DNA from 2 places in the Pseudoalteromonas sp. S2893 genome. Region 1 is predicted to be linked to the other one. Evidence: predicted binding sites of a transcription regulator. Region 1 holds the regulator's gene; the other holds the start of a gene.
The links. Region 1 encodes MetJ, which represses methionine synthesis genes. Its sites were predicted from a motif close to TAGACGTCTAGACGTCTA; they were not measured.

Region 1 (9,688 bases):
TTTTTCGTGCAATAAACTAAGTACATCGCTTTCTATTAACTGATCTGTTAACAGCAATGTATAGCCTGTATCTTGATGAATAAAACGAGGGTGAATACTTTGCTGATTTAAAACCTCAGCCGCTAATGTACTTAATGTGTAAACATCTTGCGTAGGCGCAACCACCGCGCAGCCATTTAAATTAGACTCGCTTATATTTGCTCGCCCAGCGAAATAACTCACTACTTGATGCGTTGCACCCGCGGGCACAACTAAGTATGTATCGCCGTTGTGTATAAAATGATGAAGGCTGTGCTGAATAAGCTGGCTAACATGCGCCACTTCTCCCGCGTTAAGGCCTTCAACGAGCAGTAAATCAACGTTTTGTAATGTAGTAATAAAACGTTTTTGCTTAGCTTTGCCTTGTTTTACAATATCGGTAGGGGCAGTTTGCACATCAAAACTACTACGTACAGCCAGTTTAATATTACTGTTTTTTAAAGGCGAAAGCGTTTTAGCATGTAAAACCGGGTTACCCAATCGAGCTAATAAGTTAGCTTGTTCACGGCACACCTTGTTGTACTTAATCGCCTTTTCAACTTTACGTGGGTCGGCACTAAATACCCCTGGCGTATCAGTCCAAATACATACATTTTGTGCGTCGCAATAATTGGCTAATAAGGTGGCGCTGTAATCACTGCCATTGCGCCCAAGCGTAACTGTTTTACCATCAGCACTTGCTGCGATAAACCCTGTTACTACGTTAATTTTATTTGCTTCAATAACTTGGCTGCATTGCTGTTTGTTTTGCGCATGCAAAAGCTCCCCGCTTGTTACACTAAACAGCGCTCTAGCATCATGAGCACACGCTTGAATGTTTAATTGCGTTAAATAGGCTGCCAATAATCGCGCAGACCACAGCTCACCATGCGCCAGTAAGGCCGCCTCTTGCAACTGCTGCTTGCTGGCTTGCTCTGCTACGTCACTTAGCTCTTGCGCCAACACAGCTAAAACCGTGTGTTTAGCATCAGCTTTTAATAACTCTTCAATTAATGCCGTTTGGTGATTACTCAATTGCAGCAAAATATCAGCAACGGCTTGCTTATCTTGTTGTTGATAACTTTGCCACAGCGATACCAATGTATCGGTGGTTTTACCCGCAGCAGATACAACCACGCAATCGCCAGGCTGTGTGTGGCCAATAATTATTTTTGCCACACTTTGATAGCGCTCGCCCGAGCTTAAGCTCGAGCCGCCAAATTTATGTACACTTTTTACCATACTCAATCACCACAAAGCTGGATGAGCAGCCTGCTGCTTTACATCACCATTGGCATTGCCTGCAGCTTTACCAACACGCCCTACATTTTTATTTTGACCAGGTTTAACTAAGTTAAATACACGTTCAAAATCAGCCAGTAGGTCTTCTACATCTTCAATACCGACCGAAATACGAATTAGCGTATCGCCCACACCCGCCTCTAAACGTGCTTGAGCTTCCATACCTGCGTGAGTCATGGTCGCAGGATGACAAATTAAACTCTCAACCCCACCTAACGATTCTGCTAAGCTAAATTCTTTAAGGCTCGTTAAAAACGCCGCTGCATCATCTACATCGCCTTTAATATCAAAACTAACCATACCACCAAACCCAAGCTGTTGGGCTTTAGCAAGCGCATGTTGAGGATGCGATTCAAGGCCTGGGTAGTAAACTTGGCTAACATACTCAGAGCTTTCTAAGTATTTAGCAATTGCCAGGGCATTTTCTTGGTGCTGTTTTAAACGCACATTTAAAGTACGTAAACCACGTAACGTTAAATAGCTATCAAATGGTGCGCCGGTAATACCAATGTTATTGGCCCACCAAGCAAGCTCATCACCAAGCTCTTGTGTTGCAGCAACAACTGCACCGCCTACAACATCAGAATGGCCGTTTATATATTTAGTGGTTGAGTGCACAACAATATCTACGCCAAACTTAATGGGGTTTTGTAATGCCGGTGATAAAAAGGTGTTATCGGCGGCCACTAATGCACCGCACTGTTTTGCTATATCCGTCACGGCTTTAATATCCGTTAGGCGCAGCACAGGGTTACTTGGTGTTTCTATCCAAATTAATTTAGGTTTAATGGTTAAAATTTGTTCTAGGCTTTCTGGTTTAGTTAAATCAAGTACTTTAAGTTTAAGCAAGCCGCGCTTTTCTAACGACGTAAATAAACGGTAGCTGCCGCCATAACAATCGTGAGGAATAACCAATGTATCATCGTTATTTAATAACTGTGTGGCTAAGTGCACTGCTGCCATGCCCGTAGCAGTAATAATTCCGCGTGCGCCACCTTCAAGTTCTGCTAAAGTTTCAGCTAAAATATCGCGATTAGGATTACCACTGCGTCCATAGTCGTATGCGCGCTTAGTATCAAAATCGGCAAACGAATAAGTCGTCGATAAATAAATTGGCGGTACAACGGCGCCATGATGTTTATCGGCATCAACCCCATTTCGTACAGCAATGGTTGCTTTGTTTTTTTCGCTCATATTCGTCACCTGATTAATTTGGATGTTTAGACGTCTAAAAGAGTAAGTTATCCATTATAATAAGTCAAAGCTTTTAAAGCTCTAGATGGCTAAAAATAACAGATGTGTAAAACTTCAATGAGGCTGTATTTACTATTACAGCCAGCTTATTAAGATAGATTGCTATCTATTATTTGACTATCTTTTTTAAAACGATAGAATTTCACGCATATTTACACGCTTTTTACGCCGTGTGAGAAATTAATAATCTGAGGCAACGATACATCTTATGGCTAAATGGAATGGTGAGTATATTCACCCATACGCAGAACACGGGAAAAAATCAGAGCAAGTTAAAAAGATCACCGTTTCGATCCCGCTAAATGTATTAAAAGTATTAACTGATGAGCGTACACGTCGTCAAATAAACAACCTGCGTCATGCAACAAACAGCGAGTTACTATGCGAAGCGTTTTTGCATGCTTTTACAGGCCAGCCATTACCTAATGATGATGACCTACGTAAAGATAACGCAGAAAAAGTACCTGAAGAAGTAAAAAAAATAATGCAAGAAATGGGTTTAGAAGTGCCTATTTTAGACGAAGAATAAAACGTCTTTTTAAACAAAAAAACCTCAGCATGCTGAGGTTTTTTTGTTTCAGCGCTATAGATTACGCCATATAATTTTCCGGTAAGTCAATTTGTGCCACGCCCGATTCAACAGCAGCAATAGCAACCGCCTTGGCTATACGTGGTAATAAACGCGGGTCCATCGGTTTAGGAATAATGTAGTCTGCACCAAATTCGAGCTTTTCTACACCCGCTGCTTTTAATACTTGCTCAGGCACTGGCTCTTTAGCAATACTACGAATAGCTTCAACAGCGGCTATTTTCATTTCATCGTTAATTGCGCTTGCACGTACATCAAGTGCACCACGGAAAATAAACGGGAAACATAAAACATTATTAACTTGGTTAGGGAAATCAGAACGGCCCGTTGCCATAATTAAGTCTTTACGTGCACTGTGCGCAAGCTCAGGTGCAATTTCAGGATCTGGGTTTGAACATGCAAACACCACTGGCTTATCGGCCATTAGTTTTAGATCTTCAGGTGCAAGTAAGTTAGGACCCGATACACCTACAAACACATCAGCATCAGCAATTACATCTTGTAGAGTACGTTTATCTGTATTGTTAGCAAAAAGCTGTTTGTATTCGTTTAAGTCATCGCGGCGAGTATGAATAACCCCTTTGCGGTCTAGCATATAAATATGTTCGCGCAGTGCACCACACTTAATTAACAGCTCCATACAAGCAACCGCTGCAGCGCCTGCACCTAAACATACAATAATTGCATCTTCTATTGATTTGCCCTGCACTTCTAAGGCGTTAAGCATACCTGCTGCAGTTACAATAGCGGTACCGTGTTGGTCATCATGAAAAACCGGAATACTGCAACGCTCAATAAGTGCTTTTTCAATTTCAAAACACTCTGGCGCTTTAATATCTTCTAAGTTAATACCACCAAACGTATCGGCAATATTAGCCACTGTATTTATAAAGTCTTCGGTGGTGCGATGCTTAACTTCAATATCAATAGAATCTAAGCCAGCAAAACGTTTAAATAAAAGCGACTTACCTTCCATAACAGGTTTAGAGGCTAACGGCCCTAAATTACCCAAACCTAAAATTGCCGTACCATTACTGATCACCGCAACCATATTACCTTTACCGGTATATTTATATGCATTGGCTGGGTCTGCTGCAATTTCGCGCACAGGCTCTGCAACACCAGGGCTGTATGCTAATGCTAAATCTTGCACCGTTTCGGCTGGTTTTGTTAGCTCAATGCTGATTTTGCCTGGAACGGGGTGAGAGTGGTAGTGTAATGCTTGTTCACGAAAATCTGACATAACGCGATGGTATCCTGCAATTTAAGTTAAGTGAGAGGGAGTATGGGGCTAAGATACTCTTATTATTTTTAAATTCCAAGCAATATCAGGTCTATCCTGTTATATGCTATATCCGTTAATTTTAAGTGATTTATCAGCAACTTCGCTAAAAGTTATCAATATTAAACAAATAAAAATTCATTCAAAAAGTGCTTTTTGAGGTTCATTTTGCCCTGCCAATATTTTTCTAAAATAGCAGAATATTAAAATAGTAAAATGCACCAATATGGCGCGTTTATCACCGTTAAAAACAAATATCGCCACGATAAGCACTTTTAGCAGCTTGGTTAAAAATTAACGTATAAAAAATATAGAGAAGAATTGTGAGTTTGTCTGCAAAGGTTTATGCATATTCAGAATAAGAACAGGAAATAGTTATGCACACGTAGTACGGCAATAATCGGTGGTTTTTCAGTAAAAATGATGAATTTTAGGCACAAAAAAAGCACCCGAAGGTGCTTTTTTTACTAAACAGCAATAATTACTTCTTGCTGCTAAGTGCACCGAAGCGCTTGTTGAAGCGATCAACACGGCCGCCAGTGTCTAAAATCTTTTGCTTACCAGTGTAAAACGGGTGACACGCAGAACATACGTCTAGGTGAATGTCTTTACAAAGAGTAGAACGAGTTTCGAATTTGTTTCCGCATGAACATGTTGCAGAAATTGCTTCGTACTTAGGGTGAATACCTTCTTTCATAGGAACCTCTAGTTAAGGCCGCATCGCTCTCCAAACCCGAAGTCTGGCACCATACGTCGTTAAAACAAATTTATAGGCCGCGGATTTTATCCAACTAGCTTGCCCCGCACAAGCTTTAATTACGCTTTTTGCCAAAAAAGTAACCAACCAGCGCTACCGCATCCATTTGTATGTAGGTTTTTAGCCTTATTTTTAGTACATTAAGCTATTACCCTTTATCACATGAGTTGTTATGCGTTTTGTTGAAGTTGCTATTAAAGTTCCGTTACCACGCACCTTTGATTATAAAATAGATGAACAACTCATCTCGCCCTCGGCGCCTATTATGCCAGGGATGCGTGTTTTAGTGCCTTTTGGCAATCAAAAGAAAGTAGCGGTTGTTCTTGCTCTTAAAACGCATACCGACGTGCCAGAGAACAAAATTAAAGCGGTTACTGAGGTTATTGACCAAACTCCTATTTTATCATCACAGCATTTAGAACTGCTTAGCTTTACTGCACGCTATTATTGCTATCCGCTCGGCGAAACCATACACATTGCACTGCCAGGTGCACTTCGCCAAGGTGAAAACCCAGATAAAACTAGCATTAACATGGTTAGCCTTACCGAAAAAGGCGCAAAGGTTCCATCATTAAAAGCAAAAACTCAGTTAAATTTACTAAAGCAACTCGCGCAATCGGGTAAGTCGTCGGTAACCGAGCTAAAAGCGCTCGGCTTTAGTAAAAAAACAATAGATGCCTTAATAGATAAAGAGCTTATAACCCAAAGCATTGAGCATGATAATCAATGGCAAAGCGTTGCCCCCACAGTTGGCACTAAGCCAGTACTTAATAAAGAGCAAGCCGTAGCGTGCACTACAATAAATCAAAGTGTTGGCTTTAAAAGCTTTTTATTAGAAGGTGTGACAGGCAGTGGTAAAACCGAAGTATATTTACAATGCCTAGAAGAAGTCCTTAAACGTGGCGAGCAAGCCTTAGTATTGGTGCCTGAAATAGGCTTAACGCCACAAACTGTTAACCGATTTCGTCGTCGCTTTCCCGATACGCCAATTATGCTATGGCACTCTGCCCTAACCGATAACGAACGCTTGCAAACATGGCGTTTTTGCGAAAAAGGCAGCTGCGCAATTGTAATAGGTACCCGTTCGAGTATTTTTCTACCTTTTTTAAAGTTAGGAATGATAGTGGTTGATGAAGAGCATGACTCTTCATTTAAACAGCAGGATACCTTACGCTACCACGCACGCGATTTAGCCGCTTATCGGGCATTTCAGCACAAAATACCGCTTATTTTAGGCAGTGCCACCCCTGCGCTCGAAACACTGCACAAAGCTATAAACAACAAATACCAACTTTTAAGCCTTACAGAGCGCGCTCAAACTGCGACCGATAATCAGTTTATGTTGCTCGATATGAAAGGCCAGCCCGACCAAGCCGGTATTGCACACGCAAGCCTTGCCACTATGCGCCAACATTTAAACCGTGGTAAGCAAGTTATGGTGTTTTTAAATCGTCGTGGCTTTTCTCCTACGCTAATTTGTCACGAATGCGGTTGGCTGAGTGAGTGTAATCGCTGCAGCACCAGCGCAACTTTTCATAAAGCCATTGGCCAAATGATTTGCCACCACTGTGGAGAGCAACACCCAGTACCTCACCAGTGTCCTGATTGCGGTAGCACACAAATTTTTCCAAACGGTAAAGGCACCGAACAAATTGAAGAATTTTTATCGAGTGAATTCCCCGATACACCCGTAACCCGCATCGACCGCGATTCAACCCGCCGTAAAGGGAGCTTAGAAAAAGCCTTAGAGGAGATAAACCAAGGCGGGGCGCGTATTTTAGTGGGCACACAAATGTTGGCTAAAGGTCATCATTTTGCCGATGTTAGCTTAGTGCTTATATTAGATGTAGATAGTAGCTTGTACTCGTGCGATTTTAGAGCCACAGAGCATTTAGCCCAGCTGGTAACTCAAGTTGCTGGGCGCGCGGGTCGCTCTGGTGAGCCAGGCCAAGTATTACTGCAAACCCACTTTCCTGAACACCCTTTATTGCAAGACTTAGTAAATAATGGCTACCAAGATTTTGCCCGTTTTGCTTTAAGTGAGCGTGATGATGCCGACCTTCCACCCATTACCAATATGGCTATAGTTAGAGCACAAGGGCACAGTATTAAGCTCGTTGTCGATTTTTTGACGGATTTGGTTCCTGTTAACGGTGTATCTGGTATACAATTGCTCGGTCCAATCCCTGCCCCACTAGAAAGAGTGGCGGGTATGTACCGGTTTCAATTGCATATTCAAGCGCAAGACCGCAAAGTATTGCATCAGTATCTTGCGCAAATGGTCGACTATTTAAGCACCAGCAAACTTGCACAAAAAGTGCGCTGGAGCCTTGATGTTGACCCTATAGACATGATTTAGGTTAAAGCCAAATGGCACAGCACGATTATATTAATAAAAAACCAGCGGGTAGAAAAAACACCAAGCAAGCCCCTGCTAAAAAACCATTTCCTATACTTTTAGTTGTTATTACTGTTTTGCTTGTAGGCGGCTTTGCTTACGGCTTATGGTTTATTAAAAATAACGCCGACCCTGAGCTGGTTGAGCAGCAGGCGCACCCTAAAACAGCTGAAAAAGTAGAAATAGCTAAACCTCGCGCTCCTAAGTTCATTGAAGAAATTAAAGAGCACGAGATCCAAGTTGAAGTAAGAGAAATTGAGCAAAAAGGCCCCTATGTTATGCAGTGTGGGTCGTTTAGAACACACGCACAAGCCGAAACCCTCAAAGCTAAAATTGCCTTTGCGGGCTTAATTTCTGAAATTAAAAAGACCACAGGTACTAATGGTGTTTGGTATAAAGTGCGTTTAGGTCCTTATAAAACAAAGCGTCAAGCCGAAAGCGACAAAAACAAACTCAAACGAGTGCATGTTGTTAGCTGCGGAATTTGGGGCTGGACTTGAAATTAGTCCATTCACCCATATAACCTCATCATAATCGTTTTTTACAAGCTGCCCCCGCAGCTTGATGATGAGGAATAACATGACCACTATCGTAAGTGTACGCCGCGACAATAAAGTAGTAATTGGTGGCGACGGCCAAGTTTCACTTGGTAATACCGTAATGAAGGGCAACGCCCGTAAAGTTCGACGCCTTTATAATGGCAAAGTAATTGCTGGTTTTGCCGGCGGTACTGCTGATGCCTTTACCCTTTTCGAACGCTTTGAAAGCAAACTAGAAATGCACCAAGGTAACCTCACTAAAGCCGCTGTAGAAATGGCCAAAGACTGGCGTAGCGACAGAGCCTTACGCAAGCTTGAGGCACTCCTTGCGGTTGCAGATGAAACTGCTTCACTAATTATCACCGGCAATGGTGATGTAGTGCAGCCAGAAAACGATTTAATTGCCATTGGTAGCGGTGGTAACTTTGCTCAATCAGCAGCCACTGCCCTATTAGAAAACACCGATTTAAGCGCTCGCGATATCGTAGAAAAAAGCCTGACCATTGCTGGCAACATCTGTGTATTTACCAACAACTTCCAAACAATCGAAGAATTATAATAGGACCCATTATGTCTGCTATGACCCCAAGAGAAATTGTACACGAGTTAGATCAGCATATTATTGGTCAAGCTAATGCTAAAAAAGCCGTGGCTATTGCCCTGCGTAATCGCTGGCGCCGTATGCAACTAAACGATGACTTACGCAGCGAAGTAACCCCTAAAAACATTTTAATGATTGGCCCAACCGGTGTCGGTAAAACTGAAATTGCCCGCCGTTTAGCTAAACTCGCTAATGCGCCTTTTATTAAAGTAGAGGCGACTAAATTTACTGAAGTGGGTTATGTTGGTAAAGAAGTAGAGACTATCATTCGCGATTTAGTTGATGTATCAATTAAAATGACCCGCGAGCAACAAACTAAAAAGTTTAAACACCGCGCAGAAGAAGCAGCAGAAGAGCGTATTTTAGATGCACTTTTACCACCGGCTAAAGATCAATACGGTGAAACGCAGCGCGATGACAACTCATCTACTCGTCAAACATTCCGTAAAAAATTACGCGAAGGTCAGCTTGATGATAAAGAAATAGAAATAGATCTAGCGCAAGCACAGCCAAATGTAGAGATTATGGCGCCTCCTGGTATGGAAGATATGACCAACCAGTTGCAAAGCATGTTCCAAAACATGGGTGGCGACAAACGCACTAAGCGTAAGTTAAAAATTAAAGAAGCCTTTAAGTTATTAACCGAAGAAGAAGCCGCTAAATTAGTTAATCCTGAAGAGCTAAAAGAGCAGGCTATTTTTGCAGTAGAGCAAAACGGCATTGTGTTTATTGATGAAATAGACAAAATTTGTAAGCGTGGCGATTCGTCAGGCCCAGATGTTAGCCGTGAAGGTGTACAACGCGACCTACTTCCTTTAATTGAAGGCTCAACCGTTAATACTAAGCACGGTATGGTGAAAACCGACCACATGCTATTTATTGCATCAGGTGCGTTCCAAATGGCTAAACCATCAGACATGATCCCTGAGCTACAAGGTCGTTTACCTA
Region 2 (9,688 bases), on a different contig from region 1:
CCAGCTAGGGCTATTACATAAATCGCGGTTAGACCCTTTAACCGAGCTTTTAAATAGACAAACCTTTGATAAAAAAGTGATCGAAATTGTCTCAGGCAAAGGCTTTTTATTGCCCCGTGATGATACCAACGAAAAGCGACGATGGTATTTAGCCATTGCAGATATCGATCACTTTAAACGCGTAAACGACAGCTACGGCCATGTAATAGGCGATGAAGTTATTTTACTTGTGGCGCGGTTGTTAAAAAATAACTTTAGGCTAGAAGACTATGTATTTAGGTATGGTGGCGAAGAGTTTGCGGTGTTATTTCAAACCAAAACCGAGGCACAAGCACATATAGCACTTAACCGTTTGCGCTCAAATATTGCTGAGTATCCTTTTCCGCAAGTTGGGCAGCTTACAATTAGTATTGGCTTTTTAGAGCTGGCAAGTATTGATACTGTATCTAGTATCGTAAACCAAGCCGATATGGCGCTGTATCATTCTAAAAATAGCGGCCGTAATAAAGTGACCGCTTATAGCGAGCTTGAGGTAAATGAAGAAGTGACCACCGATAATAGTATTGAGCTTTTTTGATTGTAAATTTGTGCTAAAATCTGGCTCCTTAAATTGTTGTAGGCAGGCACAAAACATGAAATTCGTTCGTTGGTTTTTAGGTTGTATAATTTTATTCTTTAATTTTGTATTTACTCCTCGCAGTAAAAAGCGTGCAAGCGATGTGCAAGCGCAGCTTGATCAGCAAACCTCACAATTTAAACTTTATCAATTTAAAGCATGCCCGTTTTGCGTAAAAGTACGCCGTGCAATTAAGCGCGAAGGCTTAAAAATAGAAACGCGTGATGCAAAAAACAATCAACAATTTCGTCAAGAGCTGTTAGAGCAAGGCGGCAAAATTAAAGTGCCATGCCTTCGTATAGAAAAAAATGGCCAAGTAGAGTGGCTATACGAATCTAACGATATTATTGCTTACTTAAACAAAGTAGCGGCTTAAACGACCCCCTTAATTTTTATCTCACTTATTAAAAGAGACATTATCATGACAATCCGTACTCGTGTTGCCCCATCTCCAACAGGTGACCCGCATCTTGGCACCGCTTATATTGCTTTATTTAACTACTGTTTTGCTAAACAACAAGGCGGCGAGTTTGTGCTTCGTATTGAAGATACAGACCAAGTTCGTAGCACGCCAGAGTCAGAACAAGCGATTATGGATAGCTTACGTTGGTTAGGTCTTGAGTGGGATCATGGCCCTGACGTAGGTGGTGAATTTGGCCCTTACCGTCAATCAGAGCGTAGCGATTTATACAAAAAATACGCACACCAATTAGTTGAGCAAGGTAAAGCATTTTACTGTTTTGCAACCAGCGAAGAGCTTGACCAAATGCGTGAAGAGCAAATGGCAGAAGGTCTGCGCCCTAAATACGACGGCCGTGGCTTAAACCTCACCGAAGATGAAATTAAAGCAAACCTAGCTGCAGGCAAGCCTTACGTTATTCGTATGAAAATACCAAGCGAAGGCACTTTTAAATTTAACGACTACCTACGCGACGAAATTGAGATCCCGTGGGAAAACGTAGACATGCAAGTGCTATTAAAAGCCGATGGTTTCCCTACGTACTTTTTAGCAAACGTAGTGGATGACCACCACATGCAAATAAGCCATATTTTCCGTGGCGAAGAGTGGATTAACTCAGCACCTAAACTATTAAAACTTTATGAAGATTTAGGTTGGGAAGCACCCGTACTAGGGCATTTACCACTACTGCGTAATCCTGATAAATCAAAGCTTTCTAAGCGTAAAAACCCAACTTCTATTAATTACTATAAAGAAATGGGTTACCTACCAGAGGCCGTGCTTAACTACTTAGGCCGTATGGGTTGGTCAATGCCAGATGAGCGTGAAAAATTCACTCTTAACGAGATGATTGAACACTTCGATATGAAGCGTGTATCACTTGGTGGCCCTGTATTTGATGTTGATAAGCTAAGCTGGTTAAACGGCATGTGGATCCGCGAAAACCTAACAGATGAAGAGCTTGTACAGCGCTTTGTTGATTGGAAGTTTAATGGCGAAATGCTAGCTAAAGTATTACCAGAAGCTAAAACGCGCATTAATACGCTTTCGGACATGGTTGATTTAGCAGGGCATTTTGTAGGCGGCATTCCAACTTACGACCCAGCACTGTTAACGGCGGGCAAAGCTGACGAAAACGTAATACGCCAAGCGCTACAGTTTTTTGTATGGCAATTAGAAGGCTTACGTAGTTTTGATAAGCCAGCTATTTTTGCCATTGCAAAAGAAGTTGCTACATTCCACGAGCTTAAAATTAAAGACTTTTTAGAGCCAATATTTGTAGCAATCACTGGTAAAACGTCTTCAACGTCAGTACTTGATGCAATGGAAATTTTAGGCTCAGACTTATCACGTGCGCGTTTACGTGTAGCGCTTGCTCATTTAGGCATTTCTAAAAAGCAGGCTAAAAATATTGAGCGTGCGTACCGCACATACCCAAGTGCATAATCTTTAGTCATACTTTATAAAAAGCCGAGCTTATTAATTAAGCTCGGCTTTTTTATTTCAGGCTGTTTGGCTATATGTCATCGCGTTTTGATATTGTTTAGCGCAAGCCGTGGCGCTTTAGCAAATGCTATAATGCTGCATGTAAATTTAAAGGAGGCAGCATGATTGCACCTGTAAAAAACAAAGCTTTATTTAGCAGTAATGCCTTTTCAATAAACCTAGTTACTTACCCTACACATCACAGTGTGATGAACCATATAGATCCAGTACAGCAAGGGCGCTACTACAAACTTAATTTTGTACTAGTAAAACCTAAAGCTGGTGGGGTTTTTAAATGCTCAAAATGCATTATTAATTGGTTTAACCGCGTGTATTTATTTAGACCCGACAAGTACGAGCATAGCGTTTCTAAAATTGAGTCGGGAAAGCGCGTACTACTTAGCTTTGCGCTTAATATATAATTTATTAATAGTCGTAGGCCTGTCCGCTGCATAAAACAGACAGGTCACAATACGATACAGAGATTTCGCTACAAGAATTTATAGTAAAGGCGTTACCGCCTCTGCGCATTGCATCTGCTTTAAGTAAATCTATAGCATTTGATTTTAAGTGATTGTAGCTTATATTATTGTCGCCTCTACCGTCGCCATTGCAGCTTTCGCCTTCTATTCGCCCTAAAAGTTTGGCGCCACTTTCGTGTGCTTCTTGGTCGCTATAAAACTGTTGTAAATCTCGTTTTTTAACGTACGTACCAATTTCCTCAGATAAAACATCGTTATCTATATCGGTATGAAAAGTCACGCTAGAACATCCAGCCAAAGTAGTGAGTACGGTTATTGCTGCAAAAACACGTAACATAATAATTAGTCCCTTATTTAGTTTGGTACCTAAATTACTAACTAGAACAGGTGTGTGCAACATTTACTCTTAAGTTAATTGTATGAATTTGTAAGTGATTCGACCTCTCTTTAAATTTTTTCTGGTAGTATGGGCAGGTTATAAGCAGTTTAAGCAGTGAACAATCTATGTTAAGTCCTTACTTTCAGCAGCATGCTGATTATGTTTCTATCTCTCGTGAGCAAGGGTGTCGTTTCGCAAAGTGCGTTGCCGATGATTACAACCCACTTCATGATAAAGATGCCAAAAAGTTTTGCGCGCCAGGAGACTTACTTTTTTCTTTAGTGTTAGACCGCTACGGTATAAGTGAGCGAATGGAATTTACCTTTGCCGGTATGGTTGACGAAAACACCAAACTTAACTTCCCAGAAGGGGATGATGAGTTTAATGTAACCAACGGCGACAAAGTAATTTTAAAAGTAAAACGCGAAGGTAAAACCAGCAAATGCCCAACACTTACAAATAGCTTAATAAAAAACTATGTTGAGTTTTCTGGTGCTGCATTTCCGCACGTAATTATTCCGCTAATGGGTAAGCAAGATGTAATGATTAACCCAGCGCGCCCTATGGTTATTTACGAGTCGATGATCATTAACCTTGATAACATTAATATTCAAGCACCAACCCTTGAGTTTGCTGAGCCAAGTTTTGAGTACACGGGTAAGCGCGGCAAAATTACCTTGCGCTTTAATTTACTAGAAAACGGCGAAAAAGTGGGTTTTGGTGAAAAGCACATGGTGGTGTCGGGTATTCGTGAATACTGCCAAGCAACGGTTGATGACTTAATCGCGTTTTATAATGAGCGAAAAGCCACCTTAAAACCGGTTTAAAACGTTATTAAATTATAATACCAATCCGCAATAATACTTAATCATTTTTAGGGGCTAAAAGTGTTGCTGTCTGCGTTAAAAAATTCTCATTTAGAACAACTAAATAGCGAATTTTTTGCCTAGCTATCAACACGTTTATCTGTCCTCAAAATAGATCACTTAATTAAGCGGATTGGTATAAAAAAGGCGCTAAATACATTGTTATTTAGCGCCTTTTTTATTGGTGTAGGAAATACAACTAAGCTCAATACTTTTCTGAGCTGGTTAATTTACGCAGTACCGTAATATGCGTACAATAGCGCTCTTTGTTATTTTAAAGCTAAGCCTATGTCTGCCACATCGTTCTCATCTCTTAAACTCGATTCGTTATTACTAACCGCAATTGAGCAAAATAATTACACCACGCCTACCGCAATTCAGGTTAAAACTATTCCGCACATATTAGCGGGCAGCGATGTAATGGGCAGCGCGCAAACAGGCACAGGTAAAACAGCCGCCTTTGTATTACCACTACTACATAAGCTTTTAAATACACCAAAAAAAGATGAGCCAGGCATAGCCCGAGTGGTTATTTTAACGCCCACGCGTGAGCTTGCTCAGCAAGTGTTCGCAAGCTTTGAAAAATACGCCCAAGGCACAAATATTCAAGGCGCTTTAGCGTATGGCGGTGCAAGTATTGGCCCGCAAATTAAAGCGCTTAAAACGGCGCAAGTGATAGTCGCAACGCCTGGGCGTTTACTTGATCATATTGTTAAAGGCAGTGTGGTGCTTTCAAGTGTTGATTCGTTAGTATTTGATGAAGCCGACCGCATGCTGGATATGGGCTTTATTGATGAAATAAAACGTATTTTGCGCCACATTCCGGGCGATCGCCAAACCTTATTGTTCTCAGCCACATTCGATGACAGCGTGTTTGAACTGAGTAAAAAACTACTTAAAAATCCTGAGCTAATTGAGGTTGATAAACGTAACTCAGCCGCCGTTGAAGTAGAGCAAGTTATTTACGCAGTAGATGAAGAGCGAAAGCGCGAGCTTGTATCACACATGATTGGCATGAAAAATTGGCGCCAAGTACTTATATTTACACGCACAAAACAAATGGCCGATAAACTTGCCAAAGAAATGTGTAAAGACGGCTTAAAAACTGAGTCTATCCATGGCGATAAATCTCAAGGTGCACGCGACCGTGCATTACAAAACTTTAAAGAAGGCACAACGCGGGTTTTAGTTGCTACCGATGTAGCTGCCCGCGGTTTAGATATTCCAGCGCTTAAATACGTAATAAACTTTGAGCTACCTTACATAGCAGAAGATTACGTACACCGAATTGGCCGTACGGGGCGCGCTGGCGAGCAAGGCCTTGCCATGTCGCTGGTAAGTATTGACGAGCAGTGGTTACTGGAAGAAATTGAAGTACTACTGGATACCCGCTTAGCACCACAATGGCTAGAAGGTTACGAGCCTGATTTAAACAAGCCCCCTAAAGATAACCGTAAAAACACCAACAAAGCGCGTAAAGATCGCGATAAAAAGCGCATTACCGGGCAAAGAGCACCAAGTAAACGCCGCAGAAAGTAGCCTTAAACATATTTATTTGGCTATACTAAGGCCACTAAATAGCTGAGGTATAGTTATGTTTGAAACAGATCAATGGGCGTTTTCTGGTGTCGATGGCCAAATATCATTACATAAATGGCAAAAAACCATTGATCTTATTACGGGGCTTTTTTCGGCCCCCTCTGGTTATATAGTTCAGGCTACTAGTAAAGGTTATCGTGTAGTTATTAGAGCTAATGAAGGTGGCTCACACTTTGAAACCAACCCTATACTCCCTCCCGAAACTCCCTTATTTTGTAAATATGTAGCCGAAAACAACAACACTTTGTATGTTAGCGATACCCGCAGCAATACGCAGTGGAATACCATGCCCGAGGTTATTGAAGATGGCGTTGAATCCTACCTTGGCTTGCCAATTCACTGGCCTGAAGGTGAAGTATTTGGCACCTTGTGTTTAAAAGATTCAAAAAAAACCAGTTACACCGATGAATATTTTGAGCTAATAGAGCAGCTTCGTGATTTAATTGAAGACGATTTAGCGCTTATTTATAGCTTTGAGCAAATGCGTGAAATAGCCATGCTTGACCCGCTTACCAATATTTATAATCGCCGTGCACTTAGCTTACTTGCCCAACACAAACTTAATTTAGCGCTGCGTTTAGGTTTTGATGTGTGTTGCTTGTTTATTGATATAAATGACTTTAAAAAACTAAACGACACTTATGGCCATGAAATAGGCGACCAAGCGTTAATCCTCTTAGCAAATACCTTAAAAATACACTTAAGAGAGGCTGATATAGTAGGGCGTTTAGGCGGCGATGAATTTGTAGCAGTGATGCAAATTAGTGATAGAAGTAAGCTTAGCCATATTATTGATAAAATAAAAATTGAGTATACAAACGCACTATTAGAAAACAACGTATGCGCGCTGACACTCAGCATAGGCGAAAGTTTTACTAATAAACAAAAGCAACCTTTTGATACGTTATTAAATTTGGCCGATCACCAAATGTATAAAAATAAACAAGCGTACAAATTGGCTAAAAAAGCATAATAAAAGCAATACACTTAAATATAGCAACAAAAAAGCAAGCCATTAGGCTTGCTATAAACAGGGAGAATTAGGCTCTAAGCGATTTGTTTTTCGGCTAGGTTTAATTCCATAATGGCTTTTAATAAACGGTATAAGTTTATTGATGCGTCAATTTCTTCTTTACGGTTTGTTAAGCTTTCAATATTTAAGCCTAGTGGCACATCAAGGTGCGCACAGCTTTTGAGTATTAGGTCGAGGTTTTCTCGGCAAATACGTACAGATTCACTTAAGGTATTGTCTGCATCAAGCATGCGCCATTTAGTGGCCTCTGGCACTGAGATACCCAACCATTGCATAAACTCTAAGGTTTTATCGCCACCGCACGGCGTAAACGTTAAAATAATCCGTTTTGGTGTAATACCTTGTGCTTTACAGGTGCGCGCGTAACTTGTTATTAGCTCTATAGTTGCTTGCGCGTCGTAAACCGCTTGCGATATAAAAAACTGACAACCTTGTGCTGTTTTTTCTATAAGGCGCTCGTGTTCATTTCGCTTACTTGAATGTCGCTCAGCAATGGTAACGCCCCCTAAAAAGAAGTCATCACTTTGCTCTGCCAATGTTTTATAGGCATCGGGCAAGCTTAGTTTTATATCACCTACCGATGAGGGGCTACCCACTAAAACGACATTTTTTAAATCGTAGTCGTTTTTAGTTTCATCCAACCAGCCTTTAAACTCCTCTACACCACGTTGTGCCACACTTTTGTAAGTAATGACATCTGGGGCAGATAAATTACGTAGTAAGTGACTGTATTCACGTGGGTCTACAGTTTGTTTAAACGGAAATGGGCGTGCTTTATCTGTACGGCTACTTTCATCTTGAATGTCGTAAATTATTACGCCGTCGTATTCAATTTCGTGTAAGCGAGCAAGTAGTTTTTCTGCAATGATTTTTAGTTGCGCTTTATCAGTACCAATTTTAGGCGGGGTAGTACCAATAAGATAAACACCTTGATTGGTGTCTTCTATTTTTTCTTGTAGTGATAAAGCCATAATCCTCATTCCAGCTTAGTTCAATGTATGTAATTTAATATAGCAGCCATTTAGACGTCTAGATAGATTTATTTAGTGAAAGTTTTTCAATCAACTTGAGCTTTTTTCATACTTAAATGTTTTTAAAATAGGGAATTGACACAGTTGTTTACATTATAAATAGCCGATGGGCTCTTATATTTAGTGGCTTTGGGGCATAATCTAAGCGAGTTAGTATTAAACCTAATAACAAATTTGCTCAATTTAAAAAGGGACAACAATGAAATTTAAATTACTAGCAACAAGCTTAGCGGTATCGCTGGCACTAACAGGCTGCGCAACACAGCAAAGCGAAAACACCCAAGCGGCACAACAACAGCAAACAACAAAAGCTGACGAACGTGTATTTTCGCAAGAGTACTTAATCGAAGAGCTTGATAACGGCTTACGTGTAATGGTTGTTAAAACTGATTACCCCGATGTAGTCTCGCTGCAAATTCCGGTATCGGTTGGCTCGCGTAATGAAGTAAAAGCAGGTAAAACCGGTTTTGCTCACTTTTTTGAGCACATGATGTTTAAAGGCTCTAAAAAATTTCCGCAAGAGGAATACACTGCCATATTTAAAAATGCAGGGGTCGATAACCGTGCTTACACCACTAACGATTACACAAACTACCATTTAAACTTTTCAAAGCAGCATCTTGATAAAGTACTTGAAATTGAAGCCGATATTTTTCAAAACTTAACCTACACCGAAGAGCAATTTAGAACCGAAGCGCTAACGGTTAAAGGGGAGTATTTAAAAAATAACGCCAGCCCAATTCGTAAGTTATTGAGCGCAGTACGCGAAGAAGCGTTTGATACGCACACTTATAAACATACCACCATGGGCTTTTTTGAAGATATAGAAGCCATGCCAGATCAAATGGCGTACGGTAAAGAATTTTTTGATAAGTTTTATAAGCCTGAATATGTATCGCTAGTGATTGTGGGCGATGTAGAGCCAGAAGAAACAATGGCTATGGTTAAAAAACATTGGGGTGGCTGGAAAAAAGGCGATTACGTTGCCGATATAAAAGCTGAGCCAAAGCAGCAAGCACCTAAATATGTACATGAGAAAAACGAAGGTTTGCCTGGTCATTGGTTGCTTGTATCTTACAAAGGGGCTGCATGGGAGCCTGCTAAAAAAGACAGAGCCGCACTTGATTTAATTTCACAGCTTTATTTTTCTAATAACTCCGATTTATACCAAGAGCTAGTTGTTGATAAACAAATAGCGAGTCAAATGTTTACCTACAATCCAGAGACAAAAGATCCTGGCTTACTGCATGTGTTTGTAAAAGTAGAAAACGAAGATGATTTAGCAAAAGCACGCGATGCTATTAACCGCACTTATGCAAAAGCACGTACCGAACTTGTTGATGAGCAAAAACTAAGTGATTTAAAGTCTAACCTTAAATACAGCTTTATTAACGGCTTAGATTCATCTCAAGCGATTGCATCAACCCTTGCAAGTTATATGCATTTTGAGCGCGACCCAGAGGTTATTAACCAGCTTTATAAATCGGCCGACAACATCACAGCACAAGATATTAAAGCTGTGGCTAATAAGTATTTTGTAGATGACGCGCGTACTACCGTAACTATGTCTGCACTTGATAAAGCGCCAGGGTTTGAGCAAGAAACAAGCTTAAACGCATTAGTCGCTAAGCGTGATAAAGCGCCAGAGGCACCCGTATTTAAAGTGCTTGATAAAACGAATAGCTCGCCGCTGATTGATGTAAACTTTTTATTCAATACAGGGGCTGCTGCAGACCC

Region 2: CWC04_RS01980 (methylenetetrahydrofolate reductase) is a predicted target of MetJ. The motif match lies at 7,935-7,952, and genes of this name have one in related genera.

The regions. Positions count from the first base shown of each region.
Region 1 covers NZ_PNCY01000016.1:61,021-70,708, reverse strand. The annotation lists gene metL (bifunctional aspartate kinase/homoserine dehydrogenase II) at 1-1,260, opposite strand, end outside; gene metB (cystathionine gamma-synthase) at 1,267-2,514, opposite strand; gene metJ (met regulon transcriptional regulator MetJ) at 2,783-3,103, shown strand; gene CWC04_RS10330 (malic enzyme-like NAD(P)-binding protein) at 3,165-4,406, opposite strand; gene rpmE (50S ribosomal protein L31) at 4,927-5,142, opposite strand; gene priA (primosomal protein N') at 5,375-7,561, shown strand; gene CWC04_RS10315 (SPOR domain-containing protein) at 7,573-8,100, shown strand; gene hslV (ATP-dependent protease subunit HslV) at 8,180-8,698, shown strand; gene hslU (ATP-dependent protease ATPase subunit HslU) at 8,710-9,688, shown strand, end outside.
Region 2 covers NZ_PNCY01000005.1:134,245-143,932, reverse strand. The annotation lists gene CWC04_RS02020 (GGDEF domain-containing protein) at 1-577, shown strand, start outside; gene CWC04_RS02015 (glutathione S-transferase N-terminal domain-containing protein) at 633-992, shown strand; gene gltX (glutamate--tRNA ligase) at 1,038-2,522, shown strand; gene CWC04_RS02005 (hypothetical protein) at 2,684-2,983, shown strand; gene CWC04_RS02000 (hypothetical protein) at 2,988-3,380, opposite strand; gene CWC04_RS01995 (DUF3581 domain-containing protein) at 3,548-4,249, shown strand; gene CWC04_RS01990 (DEAD/DEAH box helicase) at 4,577-5,827, shown strand; gene CWC04_RS01985 (sensor domain-containing diguanylate cyclase) at 5,883-6,860, shown strand; gene CWC04_RS01980 (methylenetetrahydrofolate reductase) at 6,935-7,891, opposite strand; gene CWC04_RS01975 (M16 family metallopeptidase) at 8,151-9,688, shown strand, end outside.